DNA from 3 places in the Paenibacillus sp. J2L1-98 genome. Region 2 is predicted to be linked to each of the others. Evidence: riboswitches for the same ligand, from Rfam matches in the RefSeq annotation. Region 2 holds a riboswitch; each other region holds the start of a gene.
What was found. A riboswitch is a leader RNA that binds a small molecule or an ion and turns the genes downstream of it on or off. The one in region 2 is predicted to bind thiamine pyrophosphate.

Region 1: another riboswitch for thiamine pyrophosphate. It lies ahead of thiM (hydroxyethylthiazole kinase); the one in region 2 lies ahead of thiC (phosphomethylpyrimidine synthase ThiC).
Region 3: another riboswitch for thiamine pyrophosphate. It lies ahead of AC0YNZ_RS01460 (ABC transporter substrate-binding protein); the one in region 2 lies ahead of thiC (phosphomethylpyrimidine synthase ThiC).

The regions. Positions count from the first base shown of each region.
Region 1 covers NZ_JBWDNW010000002.1:706,098-711,754, reverse strand. The annotation lists gene queE (7-carboxy-7-deazaguanine synthase QueE) at 1-312, shown strand, start outside; gene queF (preQ(1) synthase) at 343-840, shown strand; gene AC0YNZ_RS08235 (hypothetical protein) at 852-1,046, shown strand; gene thiD (bifunctional hydroxymethylpyrimidine kinase/phosphomethylpyrimidine kinase) at 1,139-1,957, opposite strand; gene thiM (hydroxyethylthiazole kinase) at 1,988-2,785, opposite strand; TPP riboswitch at 2,926-3,030, opposite strand; gene AC0YNZ_RS08220 (SLOG family protein) at 3,118-3,675, shown strand; gene bioA (adenosylmethionine--8-amino-7-oxononanoate transaminase) at 3,910-5,271, shown strand; gene bioD (dethiobiotin synthase) at 5,268-5,657, shown strand, end outside.
Region 2 covers NZ_JBWDNW010000031.1:46,245-51,901, forward strand. The annotation lists gene ytvI (sporulation integral membrane protein YtvI) at 1-779, shown strand, start outside; gene AC0YNZ_RS29145 (glycosyltransferase family 4 protein) at 861-2,018, shown strand; TPP riboswitch at 2,092-2,196, shown strand; gene thiC (phosphomethylpyrimidine synthase ThiC) at 2,495-4,258, shown strand; gene AC0YNZ_RS29155 (FecCD family ABC transporter permease) at 4,474-5,514, shown strand; gene AC0YNZ_RS29160 (FecCD family ABC transporter permease) at 5,577-5,657, shown strand, end outside.
Region 3 covers NZ_JBWDNW010000001.1:299,282-304,938, reverse strand. The annotation lists gene AC0YNZ_RS01470 (GerAB/ArcD/ProY family transporter) at 1-167, shown strand, start outside; gene AC0YNZ_RS01465 (methyltransferase domain-containing protein) at 347-2,650, shown strand; TPP riboswitch at 2,722-2,834, shown strand; gene AC0YNZ_RS01460 (ABC transporter substrate-binding protein) at 3,023-4,069, shown strand; gene AC0YNZ_RS01455 (thiamine-binding protein) at 4,150-4,452, shown strand; gene AC0YNZ_RS01450 (ABC transporter permease) at 4,442-5,215, shown strand; gene AC0YNZ_RS01445 (ABC transporter ATP-binding protein) at 5,219-5,657, shown strand, end outside.

The sequences.
Region 1 (5,657 bases), on a different contig from region 2:
TGGACGGTGCTCGACGATATCGTAGCCAAGCTGGGCGATCGGGCAGTACGATTCAGCCTGAAGACGGTCGTATTCGATGATGAGGATCTCGTTTACGCGACCCGTGTTCATCAGCGCTATCCGAAGGTTCCGTTTTATTTGCAGGCGGGCAACGATAATTTGCAGGAAACGGAGCCGCGGCTCATGCTTCCGTATTTGGTGGAGCGCTATGAATGGCTGATCGGGCAGGTAATGCCGAATTCCGAATTGAATCGGGTTCACGTGCTTCCGCAGCTTCATACCTGGGTATGGGGCAATAAGAAGGGTGTCTAATACAAATAAAGCAAGAGGAGCGAACAAGTCATGGAAGGAAGAAGCAAGGAAGAGCTGCAAGGCGTGACGCTGCTAGGCAATCAAGGAACAAAATACTTGTTCAGTTATTCGCCGGAAATTTTGGAGGCATTCGATAATAAGCATCCGAACCGGGACTATTTCGTAAAGTTTAATTGTCCGGAGTTTACCAGCCTTTGCCCGATGACGGGGCAGCCGGATTTTGCGACTATTTATATTTCATACATTCCCGGTCCGAGAATGGTAGAGAGCAAGTCGCTCAAGCTGTATCTGTTCAGCTTCCGCAATCACGGCGATTTCCACGAGGATTGCATGAATATTATTATGAATGATTTGATTGCACTTATGAACCCAAAATATATCGAAGTATGGGGCAAGTTTACGCCTCGCGGCGGCATATCTATCGACCCTTATTGCAACTGGGGGCAGCCGGGCACCAAATACGAGCAAATAGCGGAGCATCGCCTCATGAATCATGATCTCTATCCGGAGAAAGTGGATAACCGCTAAGTAACCAGTCAATGATCAAAAATGCGCTATGTATGTCCGTACTGCTTTGCAGCATAGCGGCATCCTTAACGAGCTTTGGAATCGTACCGGAGAGGGCAATTGCGTCTCAAAGCGCTCCGCAAGCCGAATATGCTCAAGGAGACAGCATGATCGAGTCAGCCATGAACGCGTTAGACATTCCTCGAGCAGCGCTGGAAAAGGTTTAGCGTCAGGAGAAAACAGCCGAATAGCTTGGATAATTAACAAACGCCGCTTCCGTTACGGAAGCGGCGTTTGTTATGGTTATCTGTATGTTGTCCTAGTCATGCATCCCGCTGCGCAGCCTGCGCTGATACGCAAAATGATTCGTAGGTCCATGGCCGCCGCCGAACCCTAGCTGATCTTCAATGGCGGCTTGAATGAAGGCTTTGGCTGTTCTAATCGCATCCGGTACTGAATTTCCTTGCGCGATAAGAGCCGTTAACGCAGCCGAGAAGGTGCACCCGGTACCATGAGTATGACGGGTATCGATGCGCTTGCTTTCTAAATAGTCGAATCGCTCCCCATCATAAATGAGGTCGACAAGCCGTTCGCTGCCCGTATCATGGCCGCCCTTAATGACGACATAACGCGAGCCCATTTGATACAGGATTTTGGCTGCTTCCTCCCGGTTGCTGAGCGTGCGGATAGGCATCCTCGCGAGCAGCTCAGCCTCCGGAATGTTAGGCGTAGTCACGAGCGCGAGCGGCAGCAAATACTTGATGAGCGATTGAATGGCTTCCTGCTGGAGCAGGGAAGAGCCTCCTTTGGCTACCATGACAGGATCAATGATCAAGTTCTGCCACTTAAACTGTTTTATTTTGGCGGCCACGATCTCTATGATTTCTCCGTTAAACAGCATGCCTGTCTTTAGTGCGGCAGGTTCCAGGTCTTCGCCAATCGATTCAAGCTGCCTTCTAATGGCCGCAGCCTCCATAGGATAGACGCCTTGAACGCCAAGCGTATTCTGGGCAGTAACCGCGGTTATGACGGACATGCCGTATGTGCCGAGCTCTTGAAAGGTTTTCAGATCGGCTTGAATACCTGCGCCGCCGCCGCTGTCTGAGCCTGCAATCGTTAACGCTTTATATATTTTCATCTCATTATCTCCTTCGATCGTATAGTTGCATTACGGCAGCAGCTGCTCAAGCTTTGCATTCTGCTTGAGCGTTTCAGCAGAAACAAGCGCTAATTGATTGATTAATTCAACCTGAAAGTTTCCCGGTCCTTGCCCGGCAGTACGGTCATAGGCTATTTCAGCGGCAACACCGTAGAATGCGAGCGCTTCAGCCACAGCCGCTACCATGGCTTTCCCGCCGACTGCCGCGAAAGCGCCGACCAACGAGCTAAGCAAGCAGCCTGCACCGGTTATTTTCGTTAAAATCGGATGTCCGTTGCCCACCAGGAACGTTGTATTGCCATCGGTAATAACATCCTCTTTGCCGGTAATGACAACGATACAGCCGAGCTTGCGCGCAGCCGACTGAGCGATAGAGATGGCGTTACCTTCGCCTTCGCCGGCATCAACGCCCTTGATGGACCAGCTCTCGCCGATGACATTAGCGACTTCGGCCACATTTCCTCTCAGCACGGCCAGTTTTACGCCTTCGATGATCCTGCGGGCGGCAGCGGTGCGAAAGGACGTAGCGCCTGCGCCTACCGGATCGAATACGACAGGCACATTATGTTCATTGGCGGATTTTCCGGCGAGCAAACAGGCTTCTACGATTTGCTCATCCAGCGTGCCGATATTGAGCACGACGGCGCTTGCCATTTTGGCCACATCGGCAACTTCCTCATGGGCATAGGCCATAAAGGGGGATGCGCCCAGGGCAAGCAGGCCGTTAGCGGTAAAATTGGTGACCACGATGTTCGTAATGTTATGGATAAGCGGATTTTGTTCCCGTATTTTGTTTAGAGCGTTCATCGATACGATCCTCCTTAAGGGGTTCGAAATTCAGCACGGGGTTTCCTGCCTCAGCATTCCTCCGCAGACAAATAAAGACCCGCCCATTTCCGAAGGGAAATGAAGGGTCTAACGTTCAACAAGGCTAGCGGACATGAATGAAAGCTTCTGCTCCACTTCCCTCCGCTGGAATGATCCAGATCAGGTTCCAAGGGTCCGGAGCAAATGCGCTCCATCTCAGCCGTTAAACTCCCCTAGTGAAATTAATAGGTAAATATAAGATTTGTATTTTTTCTACTATAGCATACACTGGAGAGATGTAAACCTTAATTATTGGAAAAGGCGTTGAACAAATGAAAAATCTACTCGTAACAGGCTATCGGGCGCATGAGCTTAATATTTTCAGCCAGAAGCATGAGGGCATCGTTTATATTAAAAAAGCGTTGACAGGAAAGCTGATTCCGCTCATAGAAGACGGACTCGAATGGGTCATCACCCCGGGCCAGTATGGCGTTGATCTGTGGGCTTGCGAGGTCGTCATCGCGCTCAAGGAAATATATCCTCATTTGAGGCTTTCGATTATTACGGCTTACAGCAACCCGGAAGAAAAGTGGAAGGACGATAAAAAGGAATTTTATCAGCAGGTGCTGAGAGGGGTTGATTATTACGCCGCGGTCAGCAACCAGCCGTATAACGGGATTTGGCAGTTTACGGCGCGGGACGAGCTGTTGTTCCGCAAGACGGACGGCATCCTGCTCGTTTACGATGAGGATGCCGGCGAGGGCAGCCCGAAGTTTTTCAAAGAGAAAGCTTTAAAGAAGCAGCAGGCAGACGGATACGGCTACATCAGCATCAGCTCGGAGGACATTCAAAGCATCGCTGACGACGACAATTTGTATTCGGATAATTAATCAAATAGATATCGAATTAGTCAGATGACCCTTCTGTGATTATTGCAGAGGGGTGTTTGTTGTTTTATCCGCAGGCTCGCGCATTGAAGGGTGCAGGATGTTTTTCTTTTATGCTGCGCTTTGAATTCTCTTTACAGCGTTAGTCTGGTCTGCTAGAATGGCTACATTCAATTGTTAACCTTAATGATAATAATTTGGTTAACAATCAAAAAGATTAACGGATGGTGATTTATGATGACACCGCATTATGAACGGCTTGCAGCCATTAATAAGGCTCACTTATGGCATCCTTTTACGCAAATGAAAGATTACAATGACGCTGATCCGCTCATTATCGAACGGGGCGAAGGCGTCCGGCTCTATGACGTTCAGGGAAGAGCTTATTATGACGGCTTTTCATCCGTTTGGCTCAATGTGCACGGGCATAATGTGCCGGAGTTGAATCAGGCGATTACGGACCAGTTAGAACGGGTCGCCCACACTACTTTGCTCGGAATGGCGAATGTACCGGCAATCGAGCTTGCTGAGAAGCTGGCGGAGATCGCTCCGAAAGGCTTACATAAAGTTTTTTACTCCGATTCCGGAGCAACCGGAGTCGAAATTGCAATCAAAATGGCATTTCAATATTGGCACAATCGCGGGGTAAGAGGTAAAACGACGTTCATTACAATGAAGCAGGCGTACCATGGGGATACGATCGGCGCGGTCAGCGTAGGCGCTATTCCGCTTTATCATGACGTGTTCCGCCCCATGCTTTTTCCATCCCATGTTATTCCTTATCCGTATGCTTACCGTCATGAGGGCGGTGCCGCTGAAGCGAAGCAAGAAACACTCACAGCTTTGCGTCATCTTCTTGAGACGCGGTCAGATGAGATCGCTGCGCTCATCGTGGAGCCTATAGTGCAAGGGGCCAGCGGCATCATAGTAATGCCTCAGGGCTGTTTACGCGAGATGGCTGCGCTGTGCCGCGAGTATAACGTACTGCTCATCGCTGACGAGGTGGCGACTGGTTTCGGCCGGACAGGCGCTATGTTCGCTTGCGATCTCGAAGACGTTGCACCTGATCTGATGGTAATCGGGAAAGGCCTTACGGGCGGCTATTTGCCTGTGGCTGCAACGCTTGCGACGGATGAGGTGTACGACGCGTTTTATGCCGATTATCACGAGCAGAAAACATTTTTCCACGGTCATTCTTTCACGGGCAATCCGCTTGGCTGCGCCGTAGCTCTGGCCAGCTTGAAGCTGTTTGAAGAGCGCAGCATGGTTGAAGGCGTGCAGGCGAAGGCGTCATTTGTAGCGCAAAAGCTTGCAGCGCTTAAGGATCGTCCGCATGTCGGCGAAATCCGGCAGCAGGGTCTGATGATCGGCATCGAGCTCGTGCGCGATAAAGTGTCGCGTGAGCCTTACAATTGGGAAGAACGAATCGGCGTACGCACGAGCCAAAGGGCGAGAGAGCTTGGCATGCTTACGAGGCCGCTTGGCAATGTCATCGTGTTCATTCCACCGCTTGCCAGCACAGAAGCAGAGCTTGATGCCATGACGGATATTTTGGCGGAATCGATTGTTAGCGTCACTGAAGGCGGCCGGGTGAAATGAATCAGATCCGCGGATTATTTGTGACAGGTACGGACACCGGTATCGGAAAAACCGTCGTTACGGCAGCGCTTGCCGCTGCCCTTCGCGCACAGAGGCTGAATGTCGGCGTCTGGAAGCCGGTGCAGTCCGGCACGCTTCTTGGCAGCGGCGCTTCTGACGCAGAACGTCTGCTGCAGTACACCGGAATGAATGAGCGGGCCGAGGCGGTTGCGCCATTTACATTTGAAGCCCCGCTAACTCCGCTGCTCGCCGCGAAGCAGGCGGGATTAACGCTAACCTTGCAGGAGATTGTCGCCGCTGGTGAACCGTTAATGAACCGTTACGAATCGCTGCTCATCGAAGGGGCAGGCGGCGTCGCGGTTCCGCTGACCGACGATGCGCTTGTG
Region 2 (5,657 bases):
TCAAAAAAGTGCCGAACTACTTCGAAAATGCCAATAACTTGGTTGACGATCTTATGCTTCAGGCGCAATCGCTATATCAAAATTTCCCGCCCGATGCGATTCAAACGCTGGAAAATTGGTTAATGGGTCTAACGAGCGCGCTGACTAAAATGGTGGGCACCTTATCGAACACGGTCATTACCCTCGCCTCAAGCATTCCAGGGATGTTCATCTTCTTTATCGTCTTTTTGGTAGCGGTCTACATGATGAACTTTAGCCTGAATACGATGAAGACTACCGTATTGTCATTGTTTGAGGAGAAGTCGCAGCCGCAGGTCAATGATTTGCTGAACAATCTCAAGAAATCGATTTTCGGCTTTTTGCGTTCGCAATTCATTTTGAGTGCCCTTACATATATCATTTCTTTAATTGGCCTGCTGGTGCTTAACGTGAAATATCCGCTGGCGATCGCGCTGCTTATTATTATCGTTGATATTATGCCGATTCTTGGAACAGGCTCTGTGCTAGTACCGTGGGGAGGCTATTTGATGCTTACAGGTAACTTATATGTGGGCGTCGGGCTTATCGTGCTGTTTCTCGTCATTACCGTATTCCGTCGCATCGTTGAGCCGAAAATTCTCGGCGATTCCGTTGGTATCGGCTCTTTGTCAGCACTCATAAGCTTATATGTAGGCTTCAAGCTGGTTGGCGTAATAGGTGTATTCATCGGGCCGCTGGTCGTTATTATATATATGGCGGCACGTAAGGCCGGATTATTCCAGATGAAATTCAAGCTGTAAGCTTGCAAGGCCGTGTCAAAGTCATTTCCCTTCGCGTATGATACTGCAAAATAGCAGATCATGTAGGAGGCATCCGAGTAGATGGCACCAATCAAAATGGCGATTGTGACGCCGGGCTCTTTCCCGATTCCATCATCAGGAAGCAGCTCCGTAGAGCGTGTAATAGAGAAGTTTGCTCCGCTGCTGAAACCTTACGCAGAACCGCGTATTTTCGGAAAATTAAGTAAGCGGCTGCCCCGTCGGGGATCGTTTAACGGTGTATTCTGCGAACGGTTTCCAACCGGCAGCATAGAGCGATATATTCAGAATGTAGGACAGGCGGTGCGGCAGTTTTCTCCTCACGTCATTGACGTCGAGAATCGCCCGCAATTTGTGCTGACGATGAAGCGAATGAACCCAGGCAAACGTGTCTGGCTTTATTTGCATTCATCAACTTTTATATCCCCCAAGTATATATCGCCCGCCCATCTCCATAAGTGCCTGCAGGCAGCGGATAAAATCATTGTAAATAGCGAGTTTCTTAGGCGGATCATTATGTCTAAAGCGCCAGAGGTTGCGTCTAATCTGCGAGTGATTTATCCTGGGGTCGAAATCGCTCGATTCCCGTCGCAGTATTCCGCTGAAGGTGCAGCAAAAAGGGAGAAGCTGCGTAAAAAAAGGGGCTTGAGCGGCAAAAAGGTAGTGCTGTTCATGGGACGGCTCATCCCGCTTAAGGGCGTTCACCATTTGCTGAAAATCGTGCCGCAGCTTGCCAAAAGCAATCCCAATCTTGTCGTCGTAATCGTAGGCAGCCCGTTTTACGGTTCGCATCGCAAAACAGCCTATGTCCGCAAGCTCGAAAAGCTGGGACGCAAAAGCCCGGGCCATGTTCGTTTTGTGCCTTATGTGCCGCATACCGAGGTGCCGGGCTGGATGCTCGTTGCTGACGTAGCGGTCGTTCCGTCCGGGCAGCGCGAGGCGTTTGGCCTCGTTAATGTGGAGGCGATGTCCTGCGGCGTACCTGTTGTAGCGACGCGAGCAGGCGGAATGAAGGAAATTATCCGTAACGGCATAACCGGCTATTTGGTTAATCCGGCTAAGGTTGAATCGGAGCTGAAGGAAAAGCTGGATTTGCTTCTGCGTGATAAGCAGCTGCGGCAGAAGCTCGGCAGGAATAGCCGCGAGCGGGTCGAGCAGACGTTCACATGGCGGCATACGGCAGATCGTTGGGTGAAGCTGATGAAGGAAAGCGGTCTTTAGCGGGACCTGTTTTTCCGGCTGATGGTAATAAAGGGTTGACATCCCTCATCTCTAAACGTTATAGTCAAACAAGGAAATCCACTAGGGGCGCCGTCACGGCTGAGATAAAGCGATTCGCTTTGGTCCCTTTGAACCTGATCTGGGTTATGCCAGCGTAGGAAAGTGGGATTGTGCGTTTATGCAATTGCGCGTGAGAGCTCTGCCGAATTCAGCTGAAACGTCAGCTGAAATAAGCATGACTTTTGAAGCCTCATCTATCCGGAGGGAAACCCCGGCCAGATGACATGCGCCTGACGACACACTTCGACCGCTCCTTCGCTGGAGCGGTTTTTTTGTTATATAAGACTACACGCTCCAGCGATTGCAGTGCATGCACCACTCATGCAGTGTATTACAGCGGTGCTTTAAACTTTCTTATAAGCTCGCATATGCCTCAAGGAGATATTCTACATATACCAAATTGGGAGGTTTTTGATATGCCGATTATTACGACTCCGCTTCCGGGCAGCCGGAAAGTTTATGTAACTGGCTCGAAGGAAAGTATCCGTGTACCAATGAGAGAAATTGCTTTGGAGGCAAGCTCGGGAAGAAATGGCGAAGAGCTGCCGAACGAACCGATAAGAGTTTATGATGCAAGCGGCCCTTATACCGATGAAAGCTATACAGCAGATGTGCGGCGCGGATTGCCGAACCTTCGCAGCGAATGGATTAACGAACGCGGAGATGTGGAGCATTATGGAGGCCGGGAAATAAAGCCTGAGGATAACGGGTTTTTGACAGAGGAAAAGGCAAATCAACGGGGGGCCGAGCGCTTTCCTGGCCTGATGAGACAGCCGCTGCGGGCAAAAGCCGGACAAAATGTGACGCAGCTTCATTATGCCCGTAAGGGGATTATTACTTCGGAGATGGAATACATCGCGATTCGCGAAGGAATGGACGCGGAGTTTGTACGCAGCGAGATTGCAGCCGGGCGTGCGATTATCCCGACAAACATCAATCATCCGGAGAGCGAGCCGATGATTATCGGACGTCATTTTCACGTAAAAATCAATGCGAATATCGGTAATTCCGCCGTTGCGTCCTCGATCGAAGAGGAAGTGGAGAAAATGACGTGGGCGACCCGTTGGGGAGCCGACACGATAATGGATTTGTCCACGGGCAAAAATATCCACACGACGCGTGAATGGATCATCCGTAATTCTCCGGTTCCGGTTGGAACGGTGCCGATCTATCAAGCGCTGGAGAAGGTAAACGGCAAAGCGGAGGACCTCAGCTGGGAAGTATTCCGCGATACGCTTATCGAGCAAGCGGAACAAGGCGTCGATTATTTCACCATTCATGCGGGCGTGCTTCTGCGTTACATACCGCTCACAGCTAAACGCGTTACCGGCATTGTCTCGCGGGGCGGATCAATTATGGCCGCGTGGTGCCTGGCTCACCATAAGGAAAACTTCTTATATACGCATTTCGAAGAGATTTGCGAGATTATGAAGGCATATGACGTGTCGTTCTCTTTGGGCGACGGTTTGAGACCGGGTTCGATTGCCGATGCGAATGATGCAGCACAATTCGCCGAGCTTGATACGCTGGGCGAACTGACGAAAATCGCTTGGAAGCATGACGTTCAGGTTATGATCGAAGGCCCGGGTCATGTGCCGATGCATCTTATAAAAGAAAATATGGACCGTCAGCTGGAAGTTTGCGATGAAGCTCCTTTTTACACGCTAGGGCCGCTTACGACAGATATTGCACCAGGCTATGACCATATTACGTCGGCTATCGGAGCCGCAATGATCGGTTGGTTCGGTACGGCCATGCTTTGCTACGTAACGCCGAAGGAGCATCTGGGGCTTCCGAACAAGGAGGATGTGAAAGAAGGCGTTATTACTTACAAAATCGCAGCTCATGCTGCCGACTTGGCGAAGGGCCATCCGCGGGCGAAATACCGTGACGATGCGTTGTCCAAGGCGCGTTTCGAATTCCGCTGGCGCGACCAGTTCCATCTATCGCTTGACCCTGAGCGCGCAATGGCGTATCACGATGAAACGCTCCCGGCGGATGCGGCAAAATCGGCACATTTCTGTTCCATGTGCGGTCCTAAGTTTTGCAGCATGCGCATAACCCAGGATATCAGGGAATACGCTGCGCAAAACGGGATGGAAACGACAGATGCGATTGAAGCGGGGATGAAGGAAAAGTCGGATGCGTTTAAAGCGGCAGGAAGCAGCATTTATAGCTAGCGCTGCCTGGACGTACAGCCGATTGTTGGAATAATTTAGAAGAAATGCCGTCAGTGATCATGTCAGCCGGACATGATCGCTGGCGGCATTTTGTTTGCATCACTGCCATGGAATGATTGAATTTTAGCGTTGAAAATGTATGAATTATCTGCTATATTGAAAACGAGAATCGTTATCAATATAGCAGATTATTCATACAGAAGGGTAGTTAGAAGATGTCTTCTTCATTAAACGCGAAAGCAGCGGCAGGCACGAAGCTGCCTACACGGCCTCTGATGGCCACGGTCATTCTGTTTGGCGGGATAGCTGCACTGATCTTGTCCTTGGCGTTATCGATATCTGTCGGAGCGGCGGATATTAGCCTATCCACGGTTTGGGAAGCCGTCTTCCACTTTAATCCGGATCAAATTCAGCATCAGATTATTAAAGAGCTTCGGATGCCGCGTGCGATCGCAGCGGCATTGGTAGGGGCCGCATTCGCTGTCGCAGGCTCTGTTATGCAGGGGCTGACTCGAAATCCGCTCGCGGATTCGAGCTTGCTTGGCATTAACGCAGGCGCGGGCTTCATGCTGGCGCTTTGCTTTGCTTTTTTTCCATCGATATCTTACTTAGGGCTGATGATTATATGCTTTGCCGGCGCAGCTGTTTCAATGGGGCTTGTATACGGAATCGGCTCGCTTGCGAAGGGCGGCTTGACGCCCGTCCGGCTTACGTTAGCCGGCGCAGCCGTAGGGGCTTTGCTGCTTGCTCTTACTGAAGGAATTGCGATCTATTTCAAAATTGGCCAGGATTTGGCCTTCTGGTATGCCGGCGGCGTAGCGGGGACAAAATGGCTGCAAATTGAAATCGTTTCTCCGTGGGTAATCGGCGGCTTGCTTGGCGCTATTGCGCTGTCCCGTTCGATTACGCTGCTCAGCTTAGGCGATGACGTTGCCGCAGGGCTTGGCCAGCGTACGGGCTTGGTGAAGGCGGCAGGCGTAATTATCGTCTTATTGCTTGCCGGCACCTCGGTATCGGCCGTAGGTTCGATCGGTTTTGTCGGACTCATTATCCCTCATATTTCACGCTTTCTCGTTGGCGTTGACTACAGATGGATCATTCCATGCTCGGCAGTCCTCGGCAGCTTGCTCATGGTTTTGGCGGATATTGGAGGGCGCCTCGTTATTCCGAATCAGGAAGTGGCGATCGGCATCATAATTGCGGTAATAGGCGTTCCTTTCTTCCTTTATCTCATAACTAGAATGAAGGGGGAATAGGCGTGGATACATTATTCATAACAGCGACCGAGCAGCGCCGCAAAAAACGCGCGATTCTCGTCATGTCGGTGCTTAGTGCGATGATCGTCATATCCTTTATCATTAGTATGAATACAGGTTTTATCCGATTAGCGCCGCTCGAT
Region 3 (5,657 bases), on a different contig from region 2:
CGATCGGCCTCATCATCTATGCAGCGTCATTTTTGGAACCGAATAATACGTATCACATTTGGATCGGACTCGATATAACGCTGAAGATCGTTCCGTTTTTCCAGATCGTGCTGCCGCTGCTTATGCTTATGGTCGGCATACGAAAGAAGTATAAAACTGCAGGATAGACTGATAGTTGTGACGCGCTCCTCACCGAAACGGCTGCATCGACATATTTTATGGATACAGCATGAAATATAAGATTTGAAAAAGTTCACTGTTATAACCTGTCTATATTTCCTTGCGAAACGGGCTTTGCCGCCAAAGGACTGCGTGAGCCGTTTACGCTTGCTTGAGGGGGATACGCGTGAGCGATGCCAATGGGTGCATGACAAGCATTATTCTCGTTACCTACAATCAGCTTGATTACACGAAGCAATGCGTGGAGAGCATTCGGCGGCATACGCAGCGGAGCTGCTATGAGCTGATTATTGTAGATAATGGTTCGACAGACGGCACGGAAGAGTGGGCCAAAAACGAAAGCGGCATCATAGTGATCGCCAACGGCTGCAATGCCGGGTTTCCTAAAGGCTGCAATCAAGGGATGGCTGCGGCTTCGGGCGATCTTCTTATGATGCTTAATAACGATACAATTGTAACGCCGGGCTGGCTGGACGGATTGAAGCGCGGCTTGCTCAGCGATGACCGGATCGGGGCAGTCGGCCCCGTCACCAACTCGGCTTCATATTGGACGAATATTCCGGTCGCGTATAAGACGATAGAGGAAATGGAGCTGTTCGCTTCCGCACTTCATGCGATCCCCGACAAAACGAAGTGGGAGGAGCGCGTGAAGCTGGTCGGCTATTGCTTGCTTATGCGGCGGGAGGCGTGGGAGAAGGCAGGACCGCTTGACGAGCGATTCGGCATCGGCAACTTTGAGGATGACGACTACGGTTTAAGGCTGCGGCTGGCAGGCTACAGGCTATTGTTGTGCGGAGATACGTTTATTCATCATCATGGCAGCGTCTCCTTTAACTCCGAGCCGGAGCTGTTTCAACAAACCTTCAGGAACAATGCACAAGTTTTTATGGAAAAATGGGGCTTTCATCCGGGAGATGCGACGCAAATACGAATGGATTTCACTACGGTCATTCAGCGGGAATCCCATGAATACAGACGCGAAGATTGCTCGTTTTTGGAAATCGGCTGCGGCTGCGGAGCGACAATTTTGCATATGAAGAAGCAATTCCCGGATGCCAAATGGTACGGTGTCGAGCGTAACGAGCTGGCGGCGAGAGTTGCGGAAGCGTCGGGAATTACCGTATTCCGCTCGGAAGAGCAGGAGAATTGGTCTCTGCCTGCCGAAGGATTGGACGGGATAATGATCGGAGATGCCCACGCCTACGGGACGCCGCAAGCGATGAAGCGGCTAGTCAGCCTGTTGAAGCCTGGCGGCTGGATAATCGGCTGCTTTGCGAACCGGTTTTATTTCGAGAATGTCCGGAAGTATTTGGACCCGATGAATGTGAGGGCGCAGCGTCAAGCGGCTATCCAGTATACGCTGCAGCAGGTTAATCAACTGTACGTGCAGTCCGGTTTTTCTTATGTGAAGGTTACGCTCGCCGAGCATAAACCGCAGGAGCAGCTTGATTATATCCGCCTGCTTGGGCAGATAACGGATGAAGCGATTACGGATGAGCTTACAGCCGCTTATTTACTCGTGTATGGACGCGTCCCGTCTGCGGTCCAGCGGGAGGAAGCAGACAAAAACGGCGAGCCGGCTGAACTTGGGGTCAATGGTGAGGAAGGGGAAGATACGTCGGCTCAGGCCGTTGTTCAGGAGACTGCGCAAGCAGCGCTAGCGAATGTAGCAAAGCAGATATCGCCTCCAGAAGGAGAAGCGGAGCAGCTCACGGAGCAAAACGATGTGCGGTTTACAGGCGAGCGGCTGGTTGTGAATCAAGCGGTCAAGCAAGGCTATAGCAGCGTCTATCATGAGCATATGAGCCGTTATGAATTTGCCGGACCGCTGGTGAAGGGATTGCGCGTGCTGGATGCCGCTTGCGGAGCGGGTTACGGAAGCGCCATGCTGAAGCGGGCGGGAGCGGCTGAGGTGGTAGGTGTCGACGTTGACGGGCCGTCGCTTGAGCGGGCCGGGCGGGACTACGGCAGCAGCGGCGTCTCGTTTGCGGAGGGAGATGTGCTGCGGCTGCCCTTTGAGGATGAATCGTTTGATGCTGTCGTTTCCTTCGAGACGATCGAGCATGTCGTCTCGGGAGCGGATTGGATAAGGGAGTCGGCTCGCGTGCTGAAAGATGGAGGCTTGTTTATCGTATCGACGCCGAATCGCGCCGTTACGAATATGCATATTTATTTCGAGGAGCAGCCCTTTAACCAGCATCACCGCTTTGAATACCGTACGGCTGAGCTGATAGGAGAGCTTGTCATGCACTACGCGGTCGAGGCCGTGTATGGTCAGAATGCGTTCGATGATTCGAGGTTTCCTGCGATGCGCTGGCTGCGCCAAATGAACGCAATCGCGCCAGATCGCAGTGAGGAGCATAAGCGGAATTGGACGCCGCACATGCTGATCCCGCTCCACGAGCTTAAGAGCGCCGAGCCGATGTATGTCGTGGCGGTGTGCCGGAAGACGAAGCGAAATAAGGCTTGATGATAATCATTTTTGAAAAAAGCTAGCGTCATGTTCGGGTTTTGCTATACAATTGAAGATGTTGACGAACCGAATATGTTCCGGGGAGCTGCTAAAGCCGGCTGAGAGGGGATTATCTGTACAATTCCGACCCGCTAAACCTGATCTGGATAATGCCAGCGTAGGGACAGAAGCTTTGTTTGCTTGCCAGGCTAGGGTCGGAGCGGTTCGGCCTTTGCCAGTACTAACAGCTGCACAGCCGATTATAGGGCGTCCTCCGGATCAGGGGGACGTTTTTTTATTGCAGCATTGCAAGATGCGGCGATGAACCGGATACTAACGAGGAATTGTCACCATTATAAACAGAAGCAGCGAGAGGGGAACAAACACATCATGAATCAGAAGAAAGCAAGGCAAATGTCGTGGAGAATCACAGCTGCTATGCTCGTGTTCGTAATGGCGCTGGCAGGCTGCGGCGCAAATAACAACGGGCCAGAGGCGGGCGGGCAGCCGCAAAAACAGGAGGGAGCGGCGGACAAGCCGCTTGAGAAGGTGCAGGTTGTTCTGGACTGGACGCCGAATACGAACCATACCGGGCTTTATGCAGCTAGAGATAAAGGCTTTTTCAAGGAGCAGGGACTTGATGTTGAAATTATTCAACCGGGTCAAAGCGGTGCCGATCAAATGGTAGCCTCGGGCAACGTACAGTTCGGCGTAAGCTACCAGGAGTCGGTAACGATGGCTCGGATCGCCGGCGTTCCGCTCGTGTCGATCGCGGCAGTCATTCAGCACAACACCTCGGGCTTCGCATCGCCGCTCGCGAAGGGGATCGATTCGCCTGAGAAATTCGAAGGCAAGACCTACGGCGGCTGGGGCGCTCCTGTCGAGGAGGCGGTCATTCAATCGCTTATGCAGGAGAAGGGCGCGGACATCGGCAAAGTGAACATTATCAGCATCGGCGACAGCGACTTTTTTACGGCGGTTAAGCGCGATATTGATTTTGCATGGATTTATTATGCGTGGACCGGCGTGGAAGCAGAGCTTCGCGGCGAAAAAATCAATATGCTTTATTTGACCGATTACAGCGACAAGCTGGACTACTATACGCCGGTGCTTGTGACGAATGAGACGATGATCAAGGATAAACCGGATGTGGTCAAAGCGTTCACGGCTGCCGCTTCCAAAGGCTACCAATACGCGATTGACAATCCCGGGGATGCAGCAGAGCTTTTGATTAAAGCGGAGCCCGATTTAAATGCGGATCTCGTGCGCGCAAGCCAGAAATGGCTAAGTCCGAAATATCAGGATGACGCGCCTCGCTGGGGCGAACAGAAGCTCAGCGTATGGGAAAATTACGCGAGCTGGATGTACGAGCACAAGCTGCTGGAGAAGGAACTTGAGGCGGACAAAGCATTCACGAATGAATTTTTGCCGGAATAAGGATTGGGAAACTTTCGGCGAAGACCGAGGAGGCGGCATTGGCCGCTTCCGTTAACAACGATGAGAAAGCAGGAAATCAGATGGCAAGCGCCTTAGTGAGCATTCAAATACTGCCGACAACACCGGGTGGCGAAAGCGTCATTCCATACGTGGACCGGGCAATCGAGATTATTAAAGCAGCGGGCGTGCCGTACCGCGTAGCGCCGCTTGAGACGACGATGGAGGGCGAGCTTAGCCATCTGCTCAGCGTGGTGCAGTCGATGAGCGAAGCGATGACGGAAATGGGCTGTCCCTCCGTTATTTCGCAAATAAAAATTTATTACAATCCGGCGAACGGAGCATCGATGGACAGGCTGCTGGAGAAATATCCAGATGGACAATAGGAGCAGCATTTGGTCAAAAATATGGCCTCCAGCCATCGTGCTGACAGTGCTGCTTGCGTGCTGGCAGACGGCGTCTGCTCTTGGTTTATTTCAACAATGGCTGATTCCATCGCCTGTTTCGATCGTGCAGGAGGCAATCCGGATTTGGCCGCGGCTAATGACACATACGGAAGCGACGGTGCAGCTAACGCTGCTTGGCTTTGCAGGAGGATCGGCAGTGGGCTTCGTGCTCGCCGCTTTGCTGCATTTAATTCCCGGCGTACGGGCGGCGGTATACCCGCTGCTCGTTCTATCGCAAAACGTGCCCGTTATTGCGATTGCGCCGATTTTGACGATGCTGCTTGGCTGGGGTCTGCTGCCGAAGGTTCTGCTTGTGATCATGGTGTGTTTTTTCCCGATAACGGTAGCTATGCTGAGCGGCTTAATGAATACCGATGCGCAGCTTCGCGATTATTTGCAAATGATCGGTATCCGCAAGTGGCAGCTGTTTTGGCGGCTGGAGCTTCCGCATGCCGTCGTTCATTTATTTTCAGGATTAAAAATTGCGGCCTCCTACAGCGTGCTGAGCGCGGTTGTAGCCGAATGGCTCGGCACGAACAAGGGACTAGGCTCGTTCATGCTGATATCATCCAAAGGCTTTATGCCGGAACGCGTGTTTGCGGCGGTCATAATTATCGTTGCGCTCAGTTTGACGTTATTTGGATTTGTGGTCTTAGCGGAGCGACTCGTCATACGTTGGCGCCCTGAGAACGAGGTGAAGTAGCAGATGAGCAATAAGGCTGAGAATAATACGGAAACGCTGCAGGTGCAAGGCATCCGGAAGCAGTTTGGCAAAGGTGCCTTTAGCAAAGAGGTGCTCGCGGGCTTATCGTTTACCGTAGCGGATGGAGAATTCGTATCGATTGTAGGACCCTCCGGCAGCGGGAAGACGACATTGTTTCAAATCATTGGCGGCTTGGAGCAGCCATCGGCAGGCGAGATCTGGATTAACGGCAGGCAGACGACCGGAGAGCGCGGACATATTTCTTACATGCCGCAGCAAGCGTCGCTGCTGCCATGGCGAACCGTTGCGGGCAATATTGAGCTGTCGCTTACGATCTCCGGCGTTGACCGAAAGTCGGCGAAGGGGAAGACAAGAGAGTGGCTGAAGCGGATCGGCTTGCATGAATATGCGGATTCCTATCCGCATGTGCTGTCCGGCGGTA